DNA from 3 places in the Brevibacterium sp. LS14 genome. Region 1 is predicted to be linked to each of the others. Evidence: predicted binding sites of a transcription regulator. Region 1 holds the regulator's gene; each other region holds the start of a gene.
The links. Region 1 encodes HrcA, which represses chaperone genes, less so after heat shock. Its sites were predicted from a motif close to TTNGCACTCGNNNNNNNCGAGTGCNAA; they were not measured.
Positions count from the first base shown of each region.

Region 1 (7,739 bases):
GTCGCCGTCGCGGCGGAAGACCTCATGGCGGGTGACCATGACCTCGACGAAGAGGTCACCGGCGGGACCGCCGCCAGGCCCGACCTCGCCCTGGGCGGAAAGCTGGATGCGCGTGCCGTCGGAGACTCCGGCGGGGATGCGGATCTTCATCGTCCGCTGCTTGCGCACGCGTCCGTCGCCCTGGCAGTTGAGGCAGGGGTGCGGGATGACGGTGCCGAAGCCGTGGCACTGGTTGCACGTCTGGTTCGTCACCATCTGACCGAGCAGGGTGCGGGTCATCCGCTGGATGCTGCCGGAGCCGTGGCACAGCGAGCACGTCTCGATCGAGGTGCCGTCCTGGGTGCCGGCGCCGCTGCACGTCTCGCACACGACCGCAGTGGTGACGTCGAGGTCGACGGTGCCGCCGAAGGCCGCGGTGCGCAGGTCGATGTTGACGCCGACGAGGGCATCCTTGCCGCGCTGGGTGCGCGGGATCGGCCCGCCGGCGGAGCCGCCCCCGCCGCCGAAGAAGGTCTCGAAGATGTCGCCGAAGCCGCCGAAGCCGCCGGTCGGGAAACCCTGACCGTTCTCGCCGCCGCCCATGTCGTAGTTGCGGCGCTTCTGCGGATCGGAGAGGACCTCGTAGGCGAGTGAGATCGACTTGAATTCCTCGTCGTAGCCGGGGTTGACGTCGGGGTGGTACTTCCGGGCCAGCTTGAGGTACGACTTCTTGATCTCAGCCGCCGAAGCGTCCTTGGACACTCCGAGTGTTTCGTAGTGATCGGCCACTGAAACTTCTCTCTCCCTGATGGTGATCGTGGTGTGTGGAACTGTCTGTCAGGTGGGACTGTCTGGGGCGACGGGCGCTGCGCCCGCCGGTGAGGCCTCGCCTATCCCCGTTCGAGGGCGGAGGACACGTATTTGGCGACGGCGCGCACGGCCGAGATCGTCGTCGGATAGTCCATGCGGGTCGGACCGAGCACGGCGAGGCGGGCCGAGGATCCTGCCACATGACCATATTCGGCGGCGACGACGGATGTCGAGCTGAAGGACTCGTGAGTGTTCTCACGGCCGATGCGGACACTGATCTCGGCGTGGTCCTCGGCCATCGAGGTGAGCAGTTTGAGGAGGACGACCTGCTCCTCGAAGGCCTCGAGGATCGGGGCCATCTGCTCGCCGAACTCCTTGCCCGAGCGGGCGAGGTTCGCGGTGCCGGCCATGATGATCCGCTCTTCGCGGGTCGCGGCGACAAGGTCGATGACGGCGTCGCGGAGGCGGGCGAACGTCGCCTCTCCCCCGGGGACTTCGGCCATGCCCTCGGCAGGGGCGTGATCCGACTCCGCCGCTCCGGCGGCCTCGCCGAGGTCGATGCGTGAGAGCTTCCGGCCGGCGAACTCGGCGTTGATCCGCTCACGGATGCGGGCGAGATCCTCCTCATCGACCGCCTCGGCGAGGCCGACGATCTTCTGCTCGACCTGGCCCGCGTCGGTGATGAGGACGACGAGGATCCGGCCGGCGGCGAGACCGACGACCTCGATGTGCTTGACCCTGGCCTGCGAGACCATGGGGTACTGGATGAGCGCGACCTGGTGCGTGAGCCCGGCGAGGAGGCGGACCGTGCGGTCGAGCATCCCGTCGAGGTCGGATTCGCTTTCGACGAGCTGGATGATCGCGCGGCGCTCGGCGGCGCTGAGCGGTTTGAATTCGTCGATGCGGTCGACGAACATGCGGTAGCCGAGGTCGGTGGGGATGCGCCCCGCCGAGGTGTGCGGCTGGGCGATGTATCCCTCGGCCTCGAGCTGGGCCATGTCGTTGCGGATCGTCGCGGGCGACACCCCGAGGGTGTGCCGCTGCACGATCGCCTTCGACCCCACGGGTTCGTTCGTGGCCACGAAGTCTTCGACGATCGCACGGAGCACCTGCGCGCGCCTGCTGTCGTTCATCCGACTCCTCCCGGAATTTGGCACTCGAATAGTCCGAGTGCCAATTCTACGCCTCTTCTCCGGTGAATTCACTTTCCGCCGCCCCACCCGCGGGTCAGCGCGGATCGGCCCTGCGCATTCACTACGCTGGTGGGCTGTGAATGCCTTTGATCGCTATGGTTCGGACGTGCTCTCCGGTTCGTCGCCGTCCTCGCACCGGCCCAAGAAGTCCCGCCCCGTCGAGGTCGGCCTCGGCATGGTGCTCGAAGACGCGATGAGCGGTTTCGTCGGCGCCGTCGTCGGTGCCGAGAAGACGACGGGCGGCGTCGTCGTCAAACTCGAGGACCGCCGCGGCGCTGTCCGGTCATTTCCGCTCGGCCCCGGCTTCCTCCTCGAGGGCGAGCCTGTCGACCTTCGCCTGCCCAAGCGCAAGCCGGCTGCCCCCGGTCGTACAGCCTCGGGCTCACGTGCCGTGGTCGGCGCGAAGGCGCGGGTGGCCAGGGGGTCGCGGATCTGGGTCGAGGGCAAGCACGACGCCGAGCTCGTCGAGAAGATCTGGGGCGACGACCTGCGGATCGAAGGCGTCGTCGTCGAACCCCTCGGCGGACTCGACGACGTCGCCGACAAGCTCGCCGAGTTCGGCCCGGACCGGCAGCATCGGGTCGGGATCCTCGCCGACCATCTCGTCTCCGGGACGAAGGAGTCGAAGATCGCCGAGGCGGTCCGCTCCGATCCGCGCTACCGCGACGTCGTCCACATCATCGGCCACCCGTACGTCGACATCTGGCAGGCGGTCAAGCCGCACGTCGTCGGCATCGCCGCATGGCCGACCGTCCCGCGCGGAGAGGACTGGAAGACGGGGATACTGCGCCGCATCGGCTGGCCGCACGCCGATCACAAGGACGTCGCCGCCGGATGGGTGCGGATCCTCAGGTCCGTGAGCACGATCGCCGATGTCGAGCCGACGCTCTCGGGCCGGGTCGAGGAGCTCATCGACTTCGTCACCGTGGACTGAGGGGTCTGAGTTCGCTGCGGGGCTGCGTGGACTGAGGTCGCTGCGGGGACTGAGGTCGCTGCGGTTTCGACTCCGAGGCAGTCGCAAGGGCCCGGCTCCGAGGCAGTTGTGACGAACTTGGAACGCCGCTCCCACCCTTCGGCTGGGGCCGCTGGTCTAGGGTGGAAGTGCAGAAGCTTCTCGAAAGGACCCTCATGTCGAACTCCCCGCAGCCTCCGAACGGAGAGCCGAACCAGTCGCGTCCGATGCCTCCGAACTACACCCAGGCGTCCGGACCCCAGCAGCCCTACAGCCAGCAGCCGCAGCAGAACTCCGGTTCGCAGCAGCAGTACGACTCCCAGCAGAACTCCGGTTCGCAGCAGGGCTACGGTCAGCAGGGTTATGGCTCCCAGCAGAACCAGTATGGCAGCCAGCCGCAGAGCTACGGCGGCCAGCAGCAGCACGGTTCCCAGCAGAACTACGGCGCTCAGCAGTACGGCTCGCAGCAGGGCTATGGCCAGCAGTACGGCGGCCAGCAGAACTACGGCGGCCAGCAGTACGGCGTCCAGCCCGCGATGCACGCCAACCCCGCGATGTTCGACTCCGCCAACCTGCCCGAGTCCGCGTACGGTCCGGGCTCCGAGCGCTTCTGGAACGCCACCGACTCCGAGCGGACCACCGCGCTGTGGACGAACATCGGGTCGCTCTTCGTCGGCTTCCTCCCGCTCATCATGTTCCTCGTGAAGAAGGACGAGTCGCCCTTCGTCCGCGACTACGCCCGCCAGGGCACGAACGCGTGGATCACGAACATGATCGCCACGTTCGCCGCCTCGATCGTCCTCGGCATCATCGGCACCATCCTCGCGTTCGTGACGATGGGCTTCGGATTCCTCATCGTCTACTTCGCGTTCCTCATCCCGCTCGTCTACGCGGTCATTTACATCATCGCCGCCGTGGCTGCGAACAAGGGCGAGGGCTACAAGTTCCCGCTGACGATCAACTTCATCAAGTGATCAGCTGCGGCCATTGAGCCGCCGACTCTCGGACCCGCCGTCTGCGCATCTGCGCAGGCGGCGGTCCTGTTTCGGCTCACCGTGAGAATCGCCTGTTCCGGCGGTGGACGAACCACGCCGACGAACGCGGGAGGAAGGCGAAGACAAGACTGGCCGTCGCGAAGATCTGAAACCCTGCGGTGAGAACCGGACTGAACGGAGTGAGGACGAAGAGTGAGGCGACGAGAGCGATGAGCGCCACCCATTTGGCGTGACCGCGCCCCACGAGCACTCTCCACGCATAGATGCAGAACGCCGCGATGACCACGAGCCCCACAATGATGCCGAAGGCGACGAGGGCGTCCGCCAGGCCCGTTGAGATGTCGGCAGCGGCGTTGACCGGTTCGACGCCGGTCGTGTCCCCGATGCCGCGCAGCATCCAGCCGAACGACCTCAGTGTGCGTCCACCGGTGACTGCCATCGAGATGATCGCGAGGACGATGAACAACGGCGCGATGAGCCCGAGGACAGCAGCGGTGCGGATCTCCCACGGCCGACTCGGGCGGCCGTGCCCCTCGCCGGGAAGTCGACTCGAGACCGCATACATGTCCCTGCCGTGACGCCATGCGGTCGTCGAGGCCGCCGCAGTCGTGTGTGCCGCGGCGCGTCCTTTCGCTGCCGCCGCCCGTGAAGCGCTTCCCGCCGCCGCGCGTCCCCGCTTCCAGAGGTCGGACCGTTGCACGGACTCAGCAGCCGTCGCCGCTGCGCCCACGGCATCTCTGCCCAGACGCCTGAGGTCTGCCGTCCCCGACGGCCGCCGGGACGAGTGCCGCCGGGGTCTCGAGCGCGGAGGCGGCCCGGATGCCTGCGGCGGGAGGTAAGACGGAGGCGGTGCTGGCGACTCCGGAACAGGCGGCTGGCCTCCACGCGGATCAACGCCGGGCGGGCGGGAATCAGAACCCCGGTCCGCATTCGCTCCAGGCACAGCAGAGTCCTGTCGGCCGTGTCGGTCATCTTCGGGCTGAGGGTTCGACATCGTCCACCTCGCTTGCTCCGCACCGTCGGGGGTCCACGAAAGGTACACCACATCATCCACGATAGGTGTAGTCAGTCTAGCAGGAGCCCTCCGACGAACGCAGGCCGTTTCCGCACGTCATCGTCGGGCGTCATGGTGGGCGTCACCGTACGTAGTCGGTGAGCACCCTGACCATATGGTCGGCCATGAGCCGGCCCTGGAGCGTCGGGGAGAACCGGCCGTCGGCGACCGCCGCGGCGTCGAGAAGTCCCTGCTTGACGAAGGTGCGGATCGCCGCCTCGCTGCCGAGGCCCAGCGAATCGAGGGGCAGCTCGGAGTCGATGCGGGCGGCGAGCATGATCCGCTCGATCTCGCGCGTCGTCTCCGAGAGCACCTCCCGTCCGATCGCCGGGGAGTGACCGGCGAGGAGCCTGTCCGACCAGGCGCGGGGATGCTTGGCGTTCCAGAACCGGACTCCCCCGACGTGGGAGTGCGCACCCGGGCCGAAGCCCCACCAGTCGGCACCCCGCCAATACGCCATGTTGTGCTCACAGCGGGTGTCCGGGTTCTTCGACCAGTTGCTCACCTCGTACCAGCGCAGACCGGCAGCGGCCATGGCCGCATCGGCGATCTCGTACTTGTCGGCGAGGTCGTCCTCATCGGGCATGGGCAGCTGCCCGCGACGAACCATCGCCCCCATCTTCGTGCCCGGCTCGACGATGAGCGAGTACGCGGAGATGTGGTCGACGTCATTGGCCAGCGCCGAGTCGAGGGAGGCACGCCAGTCGTCGATCGACTCCCCCGGTGTGCCGTAGATGAGGTCGAGGCTGAGCTCGAGCCCGGCCTCCTTGACCCAACGCGCGACATCCGGGATCTTCAGCGGATCGTGCGTGCGATCGAGGGTTGCGAGCACGTGCGGGACCGCCGACTGCATGCCCACGGAGATGCGGGTGAAGCCGGCGGCGGCCAGCGTGTCGAGATAGGCGGGACTGAGGGTGTCCGGGTTCGCCTCGGTCGTCACCTCGACATCGGAGGCCAGCCGGTAGCGGGAGCGGATGTCGGAAAGGACACCGGCGAGCACCTCGGCGGGAAGGATCGTCGGGGTGCCCCCGCCGAAGAAGATCGTCCCGACCTCACGATTGCCCGCCCCCGCCTCGGCGAGGACACGGGTCGAGAGATCGAGCTCCCGGGAGATCATCTCCCGGTAGTCGTCGCGGTTGGCACCCGGTCCGAGTTCGTCGGCGGTGTAGGTGTTGAAGTCGCAGTAGCCGCAGCGCACGCGGCAGTAGGGTACGTGGACGTAGAGGCTCAGCCGCTCGCCGTTCCCGGTCCCCGCCGAGGCGGGAAGGGAGCCGTCGAGCGGTGGGATCTCACCGATCGGCTGTTCCGGCACCTACTTCTTGGCGTCCTTCTTGTCCGGTTCGTCCGAGGACAGGGCCGCGATGAAGGCCTCCTGCGGCACCTCGACGCTGCCGACCATCTTCATCCGCTTCTTGCCCTCCTTCTGCTTCTCGAGCAGCTTGCGCTTGCGGCTGATGTCGCCGCCGTAGCACTTCGAGAGCACGTCCTTGCGGATCGCGCGGATGGTCTCACGGGCGATGATGCGCGAGCCGATGGCGGCCTGGATAGGGACCTCGAACTGCTGGCGCGGGATGAGTCCGCGCAGCTTGCCGGCCATGAGCACCCCGTACGAGTACGCCTTGTCGCGGTGGACGATCGCGGAGAACGCGTCGACCTGATCGCCGTGGAGGAGGATGTCGACCTTGACGAGGTCGGCGCCGTCCATGCCGTCGTCGGCGTAGTCGAGGGAGGCGTAGCCTTTCGTCCGGGACTTGAGCTGGTCGAAGAAGTCGAAGACGATCTCGGCCAGCGGCAGGCGGTAGCGGATCTCGACGCGGTCCGAGGACAGGTAGTCCATGCCCTGGAGCTTGCCGCGGCGGTCCTGGCAGAGTTCCATGACCGCGCCGATGTAGTCGCTCGGGGTGAGGATCGTCGCCTTGACCATCGGCTCGCGGACCTCGCGGATCTTGCCGGTCGGGAACTCCGAGGGGTTCGTCACGACGACCTCGGAGCGGTCCTCGAGGGTGACGTCGTAGATGACGCTCGGGGCGGTCGAGATGAGGTCGAGGTCGAACTCGCGCTCAAGGCGCTCGCGGACGATCTCGAGGTGGAGGAGGCCAAGGAACCCGCAGCGGAAGCCGAAGCCGAGCGCCGTCGAGTTCTCCGGTTCGTAGACGAGGGCGGCGTCGTTGAGCTTGAGCTTGTCGAGCGCGTCGCGCAGCGCCGGGTAGTCGGAGCCGTCGATGGGGAAGAGCCCGGAGAAGACCATCGGCTTGGGCTCCTCGTAGCCGGCCAGGGGCTCCTCGGCCGGGGCTGCGGTCGCGGTGACCGTGTCGCCGACCTTCGACTGGCGGACGTCCTTGACACCGGTGATGAGGTAGCCGACCTCGCCGACGCCGAGTCCCTTCGTCGCGATCGGCTCCGGGGAGGACACACCGATCTCGAGGAGTTCGTGAGTCGTGCCCGTCGACATCATCGTCACCTTCTGCCTCGGCGACAGTGCGCCGTCGACGACGCGGACGTAGGTGACGACACCCCGGTAGGTGTCGTAGACGGAGTCGAAGATCATCGCCCGCGCCGGCGCATCGGCGTCGCCGACGGGCGCGGGGATGTCGGTGATGATCCGGTCGAGGACGCCTTCGACGCCCTCACCGGTCTTGCCGGAGACCCGCAGGACGTCGTCGGGGTCGACGCCGATGAGGTTCGCGAGCTCCTCGGCGTACTTGTCCGGCTGCGCGGCCGGCAGGTCGATCTTGTTGAGCACCGGGATGATCGTC
Region 1 covers NZ_SJXG01000060.1:192,893-200,631, reverse strand. The annotation lists gene dnaJ (molecular chaperone DnaJ) at 1-768, opposite strand, end outside; gene hrcA (heat-inducible transcriptional repressor HrcA) at 870-1,922, opposite strand; gene EZE58_RS15350 (DUF3097 domain-containing protein) at 2,059-2,916, shown strand; gene EZE58_RS15345 (DUF4870 domain-containing protein) at 3,111-3,908, shown strand; gene EZE58_RS15340 (hypothetical protein) at 3,985-4,629, opposite strand; gene hemW (radical SAM family heme chaperone HemW) at 5,066-6,295, opposite strand; gene lepA (translation elongation factor 4) at 6,296-7,739, opposite strand, start outside.

Region 2 (7,739 bases), on a different contig from region 1:
TCCGATGAGGATCTGCAGCGGCGCCGTCAGCAGGGCGGTCGTCAGGAGCGCTCCGGGCACGGTCCCGGCCACGGTGCCCACGGCCAGCTTCCAGAACACCGGCCACTCGACCTCGCGCCACGTCCGCGCGAAGACCGTGCCGCTGGCGATGATCCCGCAGAGGTTGACGAGGATGACGCCGGAGACCGGGTCGAGAAGGAGGACGAGGAACGGTCCGCTGACCAGCCCGAACCCCATCCCCGTCACCCGCTGTGAGAGTGCTCCGACGAAGACTGCGGCGAGGATGAGCACGACGACGGGTTCCACCAGAGAGAGTCTAGTGGCCGTTCAGGCCCCGTTCAGGGATGTCCGGGAGCGCGTCGGATTCGGCGCGAGATCCCAGGAACCGGGCCGCTCGTGCGGGGTTACAGTAAGAGGCATGGAAAGTCGTCCCCTCTGGTCCCGCTTCAGCGCAGACCCGCGCGCCTACGGCCAGGTCAGGGCTTCCGACGCCGATCGGGCCGTCGTCACCGACGTGCTCTCCGAGGCCTACGCCCTCGGGCAGATCGACGCCGGCGAGTTCGACGAGCGGATGGAGACGGCAGGACGCGTCAAGACTCTCGGCGAGATCCCCGACCTCGTCTCGGACCTCGTCGTCGCCGACGCTGAGGAGATCGACCCCGACCACCTCGACGAGGCTTCCCGCAAACGAGCTCTCGCACAGCTCGACGACGAGCGGATCCCCATCACTCCGACCCAGATCCAAGCCGCCGCCGAGAAGTACTACCGCGACCGCGTCCGCCGCGCCCTGCTCGGCATGGTCGCCGGTCCTGTCGGTTTCACGCTCCTCATCTGGGCGGTCTCCTCGATCGCGACAGGCGCCTTCATCTTCTTCTGGCCGATCTTCATCATCCTTCCGACGTTCTTCGGAGCGGTCTCCCAGATCACCGGCAAAGACGAGATCATCCGCCGGCGGAAGAAGGAGCTGACGAAACGGGCCAGGGCCCACCTCGGCGATGAGGAGGCCAAACGTCAGCTCGAGGCGCCGCAGCGCGACGTCGAGGACGACGACGTGGCCTTCGGCCACGGACTCCAGCCCCCGCACCCTCCGATGCCGCCGTACGGGCCGGGCCAGATCGATCCCCGCGACGACGAGTTGCGCAGGCGGCGCGAGGAGCGCCGCCACCGCCGCGAGAACCCCTGGGACTGAGCTGTCCCGCGGTCGGCACCACACCGTCCGGCCACCTCGGCGAGAGCTCGTGAGACAGCCTCGGCGAGGGCCCGTGAGACCGCCTCGCGGAGACAGCGTCGCGGTGACAACGAGAAGAGCCGTGCCGGCGTCCCTGCGGACACCGGCACGGCTCGTCGAGCGCTGGGCTGATCAGAAGCCCATGCCGCCCATTCCGTCCATACCGGCAGCGGCTGCGTCAGCACCCGGTGCGGCCTTCTCGGGCTTGTCGGCGACGACCGACTCGGTGGTGAGGAACAGACCGGCGATCGACGCGGCGTTCTGCAGAGCCGAACGGGTCACCTTGACCGGGTCGTTGATGCCTGCGGCGAGCAGGTCCTCGTACTCACCGGTGGCGGCGTTGAGGCCCCAGCCCGGCTCGAGGTTCGCGACCTTGTCGGCGACGACACCGGCTTCGAGACCGGCGTTCGTGGCGATCTGCTTGAGCGGAGCCTCGATGCCGACCTTGACGATGTTGGCACCCGTGGCCTCGTCGCCGGTGAGCGAGAGGTCGTCGAAGGCGGCCTTGCCGGCCTGGATGAGGGCGACGCCGCCGCCGGCGACGATTCCCTCTTCCACAGCGGCCTTGGCGTTGCGCACGGCGTCTTCGATGCGGTGCTTCGTCTCCTTGAGCTCGACCTCGGTCGCGGCTCCGGCCTTGATGACGGCAACACCGCCGGCCAGCTTGGCCAGGCGCTCCTGCAGCTTCTCACGGTCGTAGTCGGAGTCCGAGTTCTCGATCTCGGCGCGGATCTGGGCCACGCGACCGGCGATCTCGTCGGCGTCTCCAGCACCTTCGATGATCGTCGTCTCGTCCTTCGTGACGACGACCTTGCGGGCGGTGCCGAGCAGGTCGAGGGTGACGTTGTCGAGCTTGAGCCCGACTTCCTCGGACACGACCTGGCCACCGGTGAGGATGGCGATGTCGGCGAGCTGGGCCTTGCGACGGTCACCGAAGCCCGGAGCCTTGACGGCCACGGACTTGAAGGTGCCGCGGATCTTGTTGAGCACGAGGACGGCGAGTGCTTCGCCCTCGACGTCCTCGGCGATGATCAGGAGCGGCTTGTTGGTCTGCTGGACCTTCTCGAGGACGGGCAGCAGATCCTTGACGTTCGAGATCTTCGAGTTGACGATGAGGATGTAGGGATCCTCGAGGACGGCTTCCTGGCGGTCGGTGTCGGTGACGAAGTAACCGGAGATGTAGCCCTTGTCGAAGCGCATGCCCTCGGTCAGTTCGAGCTCGAGTCCGAAGGTGTTGGACTCCTCGACGGTGACGACGCCTTCCTTGCCGACCTTGTCGATCGCCTCGGCGATGAGCTCACCGATCGCAGAGTCACCGGCGGAGATTCCGGCGGTGGCAGCGATCTGCTCCTTCGTCTCGATCTCGATGGCGTTGTCGAGCAGGACCTCGGTCACTGCGGCGACAGCCTTCTCGATTCCGCGCTTGAGGCTGAGCGGGTCAGCACCGGCCGCGACGTTGCGCAGACCCTCGCGGACGAGCGCCTGAGCGAGCACGGTGGCGGTGGTGGTGCCGTCGCCGGCGACGTCGTCAGTCTTCTTGGCGACTTCCTTGACGAGTTCGGCACCGATCTTCTCGTAGGGATCCTCGAGCTCGATCTCCTTGGCGATGGACACGCCGTCGTTGGTGATCGTGGGTGCGCCCCACTGCTTTTCGAGCACGACGTTGCGGCCGCGCGGTCCAAGCGTCACCTTGACCGCGTCCGCAAGCTGGTTGAGACCGGCTTCGAGTCCCCGACGAGCTTCTTCGTCGAATGCAATCATCTTTGCCATAGTGGCTTAGATCCTCCCTGATGGAGTGGACTGGGATCCCAGAGCAGTCGTCAGCGCCCGCGACGGCAGAGAGTGTGTCCGCATGTTCCATTCCACACGGGGACCACGCTCTCGAGACGACTGATGCGATCCCGTGGTTTTCACCACCACTAGATTTAGCACTCTCAGGGGGAGAGTGCAAACGAAATCCTCGCGGAGCCAGGAATTCCGGGGAGTCTCTGAGAAACGATGACGAGAAGCGACCGACGGCAGGTCGACGCGAACACGCGAGTCCGGGGCGGCGACCGCAGGCGACGGACGAGTCGCACCACCAGGGGGCGCGGTGAACGTCCGCCAGCAGTGCCCCACCGACCGACCGCGCGCGACCGGAGGACAGCCCCCAACCGACCGGCGTCGCCGCGACACCGCGGGGTGAGCCCCGCGCAAAATGCAGAGGCGCCGAGTCGTCATCGACTCGGCGCCTCGTGGCTCGATGTCCGCAGAGCCGACCGTCAGACGGCCATCGCAGCGGACCGATGACGCCGGCAGCGAAAACCGCGGCCCCGCGATCTGCGGAGATCGCGGGGCACGGTCGCGCACGGCTTCACGCCGGCGACATCAGACTCAGAGGAGGGTGACGGATTCCGCCTGGGGACCCTTCTGACCTTCTCCGACCTCGAACTCAACCTGCTGGCCCTCTTCGAGGGAGCGGTAGCCGTCCATCTGGATCGCGCTCCAGTGGACGAACACGTCCTGGCCGTCGCCTTCGAGGGTGATGAATCCGTAGCCCTTTTCGGCGTTGAACCACTTGACGGTGCCTTGTGCCATTACTTCTCCATAGAATGCAGTGTCATTTGAAATCCGCTTCCGACACAACGCAGTGCCGGAATCCGAACGCTAGTAAACCTCAACAGACCCCGCGATTTCTCTCATTGACCTCTGGAGATTGATCTCGGTGAAGCACGATCAGAACACAAGGTGCAGTGCTTGCCTAGCTGGTAAAACTCTACCCCAGGGCCGGGCGGGCCAGAGGTTCGCTCAACACTGTTATCAATTCGTTACATTTGATTTCAGCCGGCATTCATCCTGTGAATTCGCGTGAACTCTCAGCCCTCACCGAGGCCGGTGCCCTCAGACTGTCCGCCTTCGGATCCAGCACTGCCGGCGCCCGAGCCGGTCCCTTCGGATTCAGCACTTCCCGAACCCGAATCCGTGCCGCTCGACGACGGTCCGCGCTGGGCGATGTCCGAGCACACGACGACGGTGAGGTCGGCGGTGAAGTCGTCCGACTGCTCCGTGGCCTCGATGCCGAGGGCGTCGGCGACGAGCTTCGCCTGCGCGGCCGAACCCTTGTCCTTGTAGTAGACGACCGAGTCGCTGCGGGCAGTCGAGTAGTTGCCGACCTTGCCGATGGTCCAGCCCTTCTCCTCGACCGCGTCGGAGAACCTCTTCGCGACGCCGGAGACTCCCGAGCCATTGAGCACGTCGACCGTGAGCGAGGAGTCGACGACGCTGACTTCGCTCTCCGAGGGGCTCGGCGTCGCCGGCGCCGAGGTCTCCGGGGCGGGTTCGCCGACGGTCGTCTCGGGGTCGCGCATGGAGGAGGTGATGATGTTGATCGCCGCGACGACGAGGAGGACCGCGACGAGCGCGAGGACGATGACCAGCGTGATCGCCCCGAGGTTCGACGAGGCCGCGGAGTCCTGCCGATGGGCTCCACTGCGGCGGCCTGGCTCGATGGAGTCGAATTCGTCAGTCATGGCTACCTCGAGACGCGGGCCTGCGCACGTTCGCTCTGTCGCGTCGTGCGGATCCGGCGCAGCCGCTTGACGAGCATCGGATCGCTCGCGAGGGCCGCCGGATTGTCGAGCAGGGAGTTGAGTATCTGGAAGTAGCTCGTCGCCGACATGTCGAAGCGCTCGCGGATCGCGTGGTCCTTCGCACCGCCGTACTTCCACCAGCGCCGCTCGAATTCCAGAACGGACACCTCGAGCTCACTCAGTTCAGGGGTGCCCTCGTTCTGCGGCATAGACGGTGTGCTCCTTCGGGTGTGTACTCTGAAGCTTATGCTATCGCCAGAATGACACGGCTGTCATTCCCGCCGCGCCAGCTCGCCCCTCCGAGACCCGCAGGGGCGGCGGACTCGGCTCTGCACCGGGGATTCCCCCTCGCCGAGGCGACCGCCGGGTCCCGCCGGGCGTGACTGTCACCGTTGCGGAAGTCACAGTCGGTCCCGGCCTATGGATCCTGCACGGTCCGAGCGGGGCAGAGCACGACCCGCGCATAGCGGGGCTGTGCACGACCGGGGGCAGAGGCCGATGCCCCTGCCCCCAGTCGGGAGACCGTCGACCCGCAGCGGGTGCGCTGCGGCTCCTCCCTCAGCGGATGCGGATGTTGACCTGTTTGATCTGGGTGAAGCCCTCGAGCATGCCCTCGAGTGAGGCCTCACGTCCGAAGCCCGAGTTCTTCATGCCGCCGTAGGCCTGTCCTGCCAGCTGACCGCCGCCCTGGTTGACCTGGATCCACCCGGACTCGATCCGGTCGGCCATCGTCAGCGCCGAGTCGAGATCCTTCGTGAACACGTAGGCGGCGAGTCCGTACTCGTTCGTGTTCGCCATGCCGATGACCTCGTCGACGGTCTTCCAGGGGATGACCGAGAGGACGGGACCGAAGATCTCCTCCTGGCTCGTCTGCCAGTCGTTCTGGGCCTTCGAGAAGATCACCGGAGCATGGTAGAAGCCGGGTTCGCCGACATTGAGCTCACCGTGGCCGTCGTAGGCGATCTCGACGCCGTCCATCGACTTGCCCATCTCGATGTAGTCAGCGACCTGGTCGTACTGCTTCTCGTTGATGATCGCGCCGATGTCCGTCTCCTCGTCACGCGGATCGCCGACCTTCATCTTCTTCACCGCGGCGACGAGCTTGGCGAGGAACGAGTCGTAGATGTCCTCATGGAGGAAGAGGCGCGAGCCCATCGTGCACGACTGCCCCTGGCGGGCGAAGCGCGTCGAGAGGAGGACCTGCTCGACCGTGTCCTCATCGTCGGAGTCGGGGAAGATGATGTTCGGGCTCTTGCCCCCGAGCTCCATCGACGAGTGCGCCAGACGCCTGCCGGCCACCTCGGCGACGTGCCGACCGACGTTCGTCGACCCGGTGAACGAGAGCTTGTCGACATCGGGATGGACGTTGAGGGCCTCGCCGATGACCGAGCCCTTGCCGGTGACGACGTTGAGGACGCCCGGCGGAAGGATCCTGTCGAGGAGCTCGGCCATCTTGAGGATCGTCAGCGGAGCGTCCTCGGCCGACTTGAGGACGATCGTGTTGCCGGCGGCGAGCGCGGCAGGGGTCTTGAACGCCGCGATCATCAGCGGCGAGTTCCACGGGAGGATGCCGGCGACGACGCCCAGCGGCACCCGCTTCGTGTACTGGAGCTGCCTGTCTCCGGCCGGCAGGGTCGTGCCCTTGACCTCACCGGCGACGCCGCCCATGTAGCGGAAGAGATCGGCGAGGATGACGGTCTCGGGCCTCGCCTGCGTGCGGATCGCGTTGCCGGTGTCGAGCGCGGTGAGCTCTGCGAGCTCCTCCGAACCGGCTTCGAGCGCGTCGGCGCACTTGATGAGCAGCTTCTGCCGCTCCTTGAACGGCAGTCCTGCCCATTCGGGGAAGGCGGCGCGAGCGGCCTTGACCGCCCGGTCCGCGTCGGCCTCCTTGCCCTCGGGCACCGTGGCGATGACGACGTTGCGGTCGATCGGGGTGATGACGTCATGAGTCTCTCCGTCGAGGGCGTCGACCCATTCTCCGCCGATGTACATCTTCCAGGGTGTGGCGTCGGGAAATTCCGTCATTGGGGTGCTCTCACCTTCCAGGTTCTCCGATGAACTCGTTCTCCCGAGCATAGCCCCTGGCCCCTGCCGATCTGAACGCCGGAGGGCTGGGCGATCATGCACACCTCGTCTGCGCTCGGAGCACACGGCGGCCGACACGTGCTCGATAGAATCACCGGCATGACCTCGAATGCGCAGCTGAGCACGATCATGTCCCCCGACTGGGCCGAGGCGCTCGCCGACTCCGAAGCCGACATCCACCTCATGGGCGACTTCCTCCGAGCGGAGAACGCCGCCGGACGCTCCTACCTGCCGGCGGGCGAGGCGGTCTTCCGCGCCTTCGCCGAGCCCCTGTCCGAGGTCAGGGTCCTCATCGTCGGCCAGGACCCCTACCCGACCCCGGGTCATCCGATCGGCCTCTCCTTCGCCGTCGACCCCGAGGTCAGGCCGCTGCCGCGGTCCCTGACGAACATCTACAAGGAGCTCGCCGACGACCTCGGGATCCCTCCCGCCGCCCACGGCGACCTGCGCGCGTGGTCCCGGCAGGGAGTCATGCTCCTCAACCGCGTCCTCACCGTCAGCCCCGGCTCCCCGGCCTCCCACCGCGGCAAGGGCTGGGAGGCGATCACCGAGCGGGCCATCCGGGCGCTGATCAGCCGTGACCGTCCCCTCGTCGCGATCCTCTGGGGTCGGGATGCGCGGAACCTCGCCCCGCTGCTCACCTCCGGCCCCGCCGAGGTGGCCATCATCGAATCCGCGCACCCCTCCCCGCTGTCCGCGTCGCGGGGCTTCTTCGGCTCGCGGCCGTTCTCACGGACGAACGAGCTGCTCGCGCAGAAGGGCATCGCCCCGATCGACTGGCAGCTGCCCGCCCAGGAGTGAACGCAGACCTCAGCCCTGCACGTCCTTCGGCGGTGCCTCCCCTGAGCGCACGGAAT
Region 2 covers NZ_SJXG01000032.1:29,692-37,430, reverse strand. The annotation lists gene EZE58_RS03970 (sulfite exporter TauE/SafE family protein) at 1-306, opposite strand, end outside; gene EZE58_RS03965 (DUF1707 domain-containing protein) at 419-1,189, shown strand; gene groL (chaperonin GroEL) at 1,361-2,998, opposite strand; gene EZE58_RS03955 (cold-shock protein) at 3,602-3,805, opposite strand; gene EZE58_RS03950 (LytR C-terminal domain-containing protein) at 4,084-4,737, opposite strand; gene EZE58_RS03945 (DUF3263 domain-containing protein) at 4,740-5,006, opposite strand; gene EZE58_RS03940 (aldehyde dehydrogenase family protein) at 5,356-6,822, opposite strand; gene EZE58_RS03935 (uracil-DNA glycosylase) at 6,982-7,683, shown strand; gene EZE58_RS03930 (threonine/serine exporter family protein) at 7,693-7,739, opposite strand, start outside.
Region 2: the regulator HrcA is predicted to act here: its motif matches at 3,154-3,180, upstream of groL (chaperonin GroEL).

Region 3 (7,739 bases), on a different contig from region 1:
GGTGATCGTGCGGGCATTGCCGAGCTCGTCCAGGGTGACCTGGTCGAGCTTCATGCCCATGTCCGGGGTGACGACCTGGCCGCCGGTGAGGACGGCGAGGTCCTCGAGGATGGCCTTGCGGCGGTCACCGAATCCGGGAGCCTTGACCGCGCAGACGTTGAGGATGCCGCGCAGCTTGTTGACCACCAGCGTCGACAGTGCCTCGCCCTCGATGTCCTCGGCGATGATGAACAGCGGCTTGCCGGCCTGCTGGACCTTCTCGAGGACAGGCAGGAGCTCCTGGATGTTGGAGATCTTGCCCTGGTTGATGAGGATGAGCGCATCGCCCAGGATGGCTTCCTGACGGTCGGCGTCGGTGACGAAGTGCGGGGACAGGTAGCCCTTGTCGAACTGCATGCCCTCGGTGATCTCCAGCTCCACATCGGAGGCCTGGGACTCGTCGATGGTGATGACGCCGTCCTTGCCGACCTTCTCGAAGGCATCGGCGATGAGTGCGCCGATCTCCTCGGACTGGGCGGACAGACCGGCCACGTGGGCGATCTCCTCGGAGCCGGCGACATCGCGGGAGATGGAGCCGAGCTCGTCGGAGACGGCCTCGACGGCGGTCTCGATGCCGCGCTTGAGGGCACCGGGAGCGGCGCCCGCGGCGACGTTGCGCAGACCCTCGTTGACGAAGGCCTGGGCGAGGACGGTCGCAGTGGTGGTTCCGTCACCGGCGATGTCGTTGGTCTTGGTGGCGACTTCCTTGGCCAGCTGTGCGCCGAGGTTCTCGTAGGGATCGTCGAGCTCGACCTCACGCGCGATGGTCACGCCATCGTTGGTGATCGTGGGTGCGCCCCACTTCTTGTCGAGAACGACGTTGCGGCCGCGGGGTCCGAGCGTCACCTTGACGGTGTCAGCGAGAGTGTTGACACCCTTTTCGAGTGAACGACGGGCCTCGTCGTTGAATTCCAGATTCTTAGGCATTCGTCCTCCTGTCTTGAGAGTCGTTCAGGGGATTCAGCCGATGACGGCGAGCACGTCGCGGGCCGAGAGGACGAGGTACTCCTCGCCGGCGTACTTGACCTCGGTGCCGCCGTACTTCGAGTAGATGACCTTGTCGCCGACAGCGACGTCGACGGGAACGCGGTTGCCGTTGTCAGCAACGCGGCCGGGGCCCACTGCGACGACTTCGCCTTCCTGCGGCTTCTCCTTGGCAGTGTCGGGGATGACCAGACCGCTGGCAGTGGTCTGCTCGGCTTCGACCTGACGGATGACGATCCGATCTTCGAGTGGCTTGATGGAGACCGACATATCGGGCTCTCTCCCTTCGCTGGGTTCGATACTGGTGAAGTCAGACGGCGGCGTGCGCCTGAGGAACCTCTCGTCGTCGCGGGTGCCGAGGAGTTCGACCGTCCGATGAAACTGGCACTCACTGAGTGTCAGTGCTAATGCGACTCTATGACTCCTTTAGCACTCGGTCAACTCGAGTGCCAAGATTTCGCGGGGCTCTCGGGGAAAGCTCAGCCTCGGGGTGCGCGGACCGCCACCTCGGCGGCCCGCACCCCCGCCTCGGCGGCCAGGGCACGCCACCGCAGGGCCACGGCCCGAGCACCGCCACCTCGGCGGGACGCACCCGCCCGTGAATGCGCGAGAGGGACCCCGGACGGATCCGGAGTCCCTCATCGCTCAGCTCATCTCAGCCGTGACCGCGGACGGTCGGCTGGTGCCGGCGCTCGGTCAGCGCCGCAGCGCTGCGCTCAGGCGCAGGCCCACTGTCCCCAGCCGGCCTTGGCCTGGAGCTTCTTCGCACGGTCGAACTGCTCGCGCGGGCTGGCGTCGATCGGGTTGCCCGAACCGCCCACGCTGCGCCACGTGGCGAGCTTGAACTGGAAGAGGCCGAAGTGGGCGTTGTTCTGCTTGTTCACGGCGCGCGGGTTGAAGTTCGACTCGCACTTGGCGACCTGGTACCACTTGGAGCCGGGTCCGCCGAGCATCGCCTTGATCTCCTCGGTCGTCATCGAACCGCCGCCACCGGAGCTCGAGCCGCCGTCGTCGGAGCCTCCGCCGGAGCCGCTTCCGCTGTCATCGGATCCCGAGCCGGAGCCCGAGCCCGAGTCGTTCGAGGAGGGCTTCTCCTTCTTCTTCGTGCCCTCGACGACGACCTTGGCCTTCGGTTCGGAGAGGACCTTCTCGCCCTTCTTCTCCTTCTCGACCTCTTCGCCGTTGACGATCTTGACCTGGTACTCGACTTCCTTCTGCCCGGCCTTGCCCTTCTCCTCGACCTTCGTCTCACCGACGAAGAGGGAGTCCGACTTCTTCTTCTCGACCTTGGGCTCGATGTCCTGCTTCTCCTTGACGGTCTTGTTCTCCACCCGGTTGACGGTGAGGACCTGACCGTCGGTGACGGATGCGCTCATCGGCACGGAGAGGTAGTCGTCCTTGTCGAGCTTGATGTCGGCTTCCTTGAGGGCGGCGCCGGCGGTGTCGACGGGCGCGGTGACCTTGTGGTCCTTACCGTCGGCGACGACGGTGAGCGCCTTCGCGGTGGTGACGTCGATGCTCGTCTCGCCGTCGACCTTGAGCTTGTCGGTGGCTTCGGCGCTGAGCTCGGCATCCTTGGCTTCGACGCCGAGGTCGGCGAGAGCCTGCCCGACGGTGTTCGCGTTCGTCCACTCGTCGGTCTTCTTGCCGTCGACGGTGAGCGCGACGTCCTTGGCGGTGTTGACCGTGACCGTCATATCGTGGTCGATCTTCGTGTTCACACCCGGCTTGACCTCATCGCGCTTCTCGAGCTCGATGTTCTGGCTGTCGAGGATCTCACCGACGGTTCCCCCGAAGGTGCGGATCTCTTCGGCCTTGCCGTTCACCTCGAGGGTGACGGGCTTGTTCATGGTGAGCACGGCACCGGTGCCACCGACGAGTCCGGTGATGACGACCGCCTGTGCGGCGATCTGCACCTTGCGGTTCTTGAGAAAATCAATCACAGAAATATCCCCGAGCAGAGTTGATCAGCTGTTTGCGACTCATCCACTGTAACCGATTCGTTACATCGCTTGCAAAAGATTACGAAACCGTAACAGGAATCTCTCAGACTCCCGGATTTCCGGGGTTCACAGCAGTCGGCATCCGTCCAGGTCAGACGTCATCCACGGCACGACCGACGACCGTGATGTGACGTCCATAACGACCGTGATCTTGGCCCTCACCCTCGCCGAGGCGGGGGCTCAGTCCCAGCTGCCGAGCGCGGTCTCCGCGTTCGCCCACACCGCCTCGGCGAGGTCACCGGCGTCCATCCCCCGCACCTCGGCGAGCATCCTGGCCGTGATCGGGGTGAGGTAGGGGCCGCCGGGCTTGCCGCGGTAGGGATGAGGGGTGAGGAAGGGGGCGTCGGTCTCCGTGAGGAGGAGCTCGAGCGGGGCGCTCGCGGCGGCCCGGCGCAGCTCATCGGCGTTCTTGAACGTGATGTTGCCGGCAAAGGACATGAAGTAGCCGTGCTCGGCGCATTCGCGGGCCATCGCCTCGTCGCCGGAGAAGCAGTGGAAGATCGTCACCTCGGGCGCCCCCTCCTCGCGGAGGATGCGCAGGACGTCGGCATGGGCCTCACGATCGTGGATCTGCAGGGCCCGGCCGGTCCGCTTGGCGATCTCGATATGCGCCCGGAACGACCGCTGCTGCTGCCCGATGCCGTCCTCACCGGTGCGGAAGTAGTCGAGGCCGGTCTCCCCGACCACGCGCATCCGGTCCTCACTCGTCACAAGCGCCTCGATCTCGGTGAGCGCATCGTCGAGGAGGCCGCGCTCTGCCAGCCGCGGGGCCTCGTTCGGGTGGAGCGCCGCTCCCCCGAGCATCCACGTCCGCCCGGTGACAGGCGGTGTCGGCACCCGGGCGGCGACGGCCGGGTCGACGTTCGCCGCGGCGGCCAGGGCCGCATTCCCCTGCCCGGCGTACTGGGAGGCGACGAGCGCGGTCGTCCAGCGGGCAGCGGGCAGGTCGCAGCCGATCTGGACGATCCGGCGCACTCCGGCCGCCTCGGCGGTGTCGAAGAAGAAGTCGAGATCGGGGAACTCCTCGTCCTCGGACGGGGTGACCTCCGGGGAGGGTTCGCCGGCACCGAGCGGCAGGCGCACGCCCGTGCCGATGTCGAGGTGGGTGTGGGTGTCGACGATCGGGTGGGGCAGCGGTTCGGGCACCGGCGGGTACGTTCCGGCAGCGCGCGAGGCCATTACTCCGTCTCCTCCACGAACTTCGGGAACACCGGTTCGGGCTTGGGCAGCGGGGTGCCGGGCACGAGTGGGAAGTCGATGGCCGCGAACGAGCGGGGGTCGACGTCGGCGGCCGACACCCCGCCCTCGGCGGTCTCAGCGGCGGCCGGGGCGATGCCGGCACCGGCGAATCCCGCTCCGGCGGCGACGCCGACGGCGGCACTCGCGGTCACGGTGTCCATCACCTCGGCACCGGTGCCGGTCTCGATCGCGGTGGGCAGGACTTTCGCGCCCGCCTCGGCGGATCCTTCGGCGACGCCGAGGAGGTCGAGGATCCTCCCTGCGGATTCGGGCATGACGGGCTGGATGAGGATCGAGACGATGCGCACGACCTCGATCGTCACCCAGAGGACGGTGGCCATGCGCTCGGGGTCGGTCTTCTTCAGCTTCCAGGGCTCCTGCGCGGAGAAGTAGCGGTTGGCCTCGGTGAGCACCTTCCAGCACGCGTCGACGTAGAGGTGGAGGCTCTGGGTGTCGACGTGCCGGCGGGCGGTCTCGAGGGTGCCGCGGGCGAGGGAGAGCAGGGACTCGTCCGCCTCGGTGAGGTCGCCGGGCTGCGGCACCTGTCCGTCGCAGTTCTTCGCGATCATCGACAGCGAGCGCTGGGCGAGGTTGCCGTACTCGTTGGCGAGGTCGGCGTTCATGCGGGTGATGATCGAGTCCTTCGTGTACGAGCCGTCCTGGCCGTAGGAGAACTCGCGGAAGAGGAAGAAGCGGACGGTGTCGAGACCGAATGCGTCGACGAGGTCGATGGGGTCGACGACGTTGCCGACGGACTTCGACATCTTCTCCCCGGCGTTGAAGAGGAAGCCGTGGGCGTGGACGCGACGGGGCAGCTCGATGCCGGCGGACATGAGGAACGCGGGCCAGTAGACACTGTGGAAGCGGATGATGTCCTTGCCGATGATGTGGACGTCGGCGGGCCACCACTTGGCAAACGCCTCGGAGTCGTCGGGGAAGCCGGCGGCGGTGAGGTAGTTCGTCAGGGCGTCGATCCACACATACATGACGTGCTTGTCGTTGCCGGGCACGGGCACGCCCCAGTCGAAGGTCGTGCGCGATATCGAGAGGTCCTTGAGGCCGGAGGCGACGAACGAGGCGACCTCGTTGCGGCGGGAGTCGGGGCCGAGGAACTCGGGGTGATCGCGGTAGAGCTCGAGGAGGGGCTCCTGGTACTTCGAGAGGCGGAAGAAGTAGGACTCCTCCTCCGTCCAGGTCACCTCGGTGCGGGTCTCCAACGACCGCCGCACGCCGTCGACGACTTCGGTCTCGTCCTCGGTGTAGAACGCCTCGTCGCGCACCGAGTACCAGCCCGAGTACGAGTCGAGGTAGATGTCGCCGGCCTCTTCGAGTCGACGCCAGATCTCCTGCGAGGCGGCGTAGTGGTCGGGGTCGGTGGTCCGGATGAACCGGTCGAAGGTCGAGCCGAGCGCGAGCTGCGTGTCGCGGAAGTTCTTCGCGTTGTCGTCAGCGAGCTGCTTGGGCGTGATCCCCAGCCTGTTCGCCGCCTGAAGCATCTTCAGGCCGTGCTCGTCGGTGCCGGTGGCGAAGAACACGTCGTGGTTGTCGAGGCGCTTGAACCGCGCGATCGTGTCGGCGGCGATGTACTCGTACGCGTGCCCGATGTGGATGGCCCCATTGGGGTAGGCGATGGCTGTTGTCACGTAGTAACCCATAGGCAACTCAGTCTAGATGACGCGCGACGCCCCGCTTGCCGCGGTTCGGCTCGTGGGCGCGGGCGACGTGGGGACGCGCGTGGTGGCGGTGTGCCGGGGCCCGCGCCTCCGAGCCGAAAGCCCTCAACCCGAAGTGAGTCGCATTCTGCCCGATCGGTCGGTTCGACACCCGACCCCACGGGCGGAGAGTGATTCAGCACAGACCCGAGACCCCGAGCCGATCGCACCGACCCGAGCACGGGTCGACTCCCAGCCGCCCGCACTCGAGTCACCGCTTACTCGCGGTGGAGCCAGGCCTCGTAGATCTCGCGCTTGGACAGACCGAAGCGCTTCGCGATCTGCCCGGCCGCCTCCTTCGCCCTCACCCCCGAGGCGACGAGGGTCTCCATCTCGCCGAGGTGGTCCTCCGGAGCCGTCTCCACCTCGGTGGCGCCGGCGAGGACGAGTGTGAGCTCGCCGCGCAGCCCGTCTGCGGCGAGCTCGCGCAGCGTCCCGACGGTTCCGCGCAGTGTCTCCTCGAACGTCTTCGTCAGCTCCCGGCTGATGCTCATCGGGCGGTCGGGACCGATGACGGAGAGCAGGTCGTCCATCGTCTCGGCGATGCGGTGGGGGCTCTCGAAGAAGACCATCGTGCGCTTCTCGCTCGCGAGCTCCTCGAACAGAGCAGTCCGCGCCCCCGACTTGCGAGGGATGAACCCCTCGAAGCTGAAGCGATCACTCGGCAGACCCGAGACCGCAAGCGCCATGAGGACCGCGGACGGCCCGGGGGTCGCGGTGATCGGCAGCCCCGCCTCGGCGCACGCTTTGACCACCCGATACCCGGGGTCGGAGACGGCGGGCATGCCGGCGTCGCTGAGGAGGACGACGGTCTGACCTGCGCGGATGAGGTCGACGATCTCCGGTGCCCGCCCCGCCTCGTTGTGGTCGAAGACGCTGATGACGCGTTTCGTGTGGCTCAGCCCCAGCCGCTGGGACAGCGAGAGGAATCGACGGGTGTCCTCGGCGGCGATGACGTCGGCGGTCTCGATCGCCTGCCGCATCCGCGGTCCCGCATCGCCGAGGTTGCCGATCGGAGTCCCGACGAGGATGAGTCGCCCTCCGGTCGGGTCGAAGTCGGGGGCGTCGCGGTCGCCCGCAGGCCCGTGATCGTCGCTTTCACCCAGCGGACCGAGAGCTGTGTCCGTGTCGTCCGCGTGAGGCGCACCCGAGGTGGGAGAGGGGCTCAACTGTAGGACGTGGTTCCGGCGAAGAGCCCGAAGCCGAGGACGGCGACGAAGAAGAAGATGTAGACGACCCAGAAGAGGATCCACAGTGCGGTGCCGATGTAGCCGACCCAGAGCGCCGCGATCGCCATCCCGTCGCCGCGTTCTCCGCGTTCCCGGATCTGCTTGCGGGCGATGTGTCCCATGACGATGCCGGCGATTCCGGCAAGGAAGATGCTCGAGACGACGCCGAAGATCGAGGCGACGAGCGCGATGATCGAGAGAGTGTTCGTCGGCGGCAGAGCCTGATAGGCGACTCCCGCGCTGCCGTAGCTCGACGCGGGACTGTAATTCGCCGGCTGGTAGCTGTTCGATCCGTAGTTGTCAGTGGCTTGCCCGGACTGGGGCTGCTGGTAGTACATGTCTGGGTTGTTCCAGTTGTTCTGGCTGCTCATGGCTTCTCTCCTCGGGGTCACCACCAACGGTACAGAGACAATCATCTCGGCAAAAGGCGAGCGTGTTGCAATCCTGCATCGTCGTCGCAGTCCACACAGGCGAACACAACACAGTCCACACAGGCGAACACAGCACAGTTCACCGTGACGAACACGGGCGGG
Region 3 covers NZ_SJXG01000049.1:140,744-148,482, forward strand. The annotation lists gene groL (chaperonin GroEL) at 1-966, opposite strand, end outside; gene groES (co-chaperone GroES) at 1,000-1,293, opposite strand; gene EZE58_RS10085 (resuscitation-promoting factor) at 1,740-2,966, opposite strand; gene EZE58_RS10090 (TatD family hydrolase) at 3,207-4,205, opposite strand; gene metG (methionine--tRNA ligase) at 4,205-5,920, opposite strand; gene rsmI (16S rRNA (cytidine(1402)-2'-O)-methyltransferase) at 6,196-7,008, opposite strand; gene EZE58_RS10105 (DUF4190 domain-containing protein) at 7,143-7,577, opposite strand.
Region 3: the regulator HrcA is predicted to act here: its motif matches at 1,450-1,476, upstream of groES (co-chaperone GroES).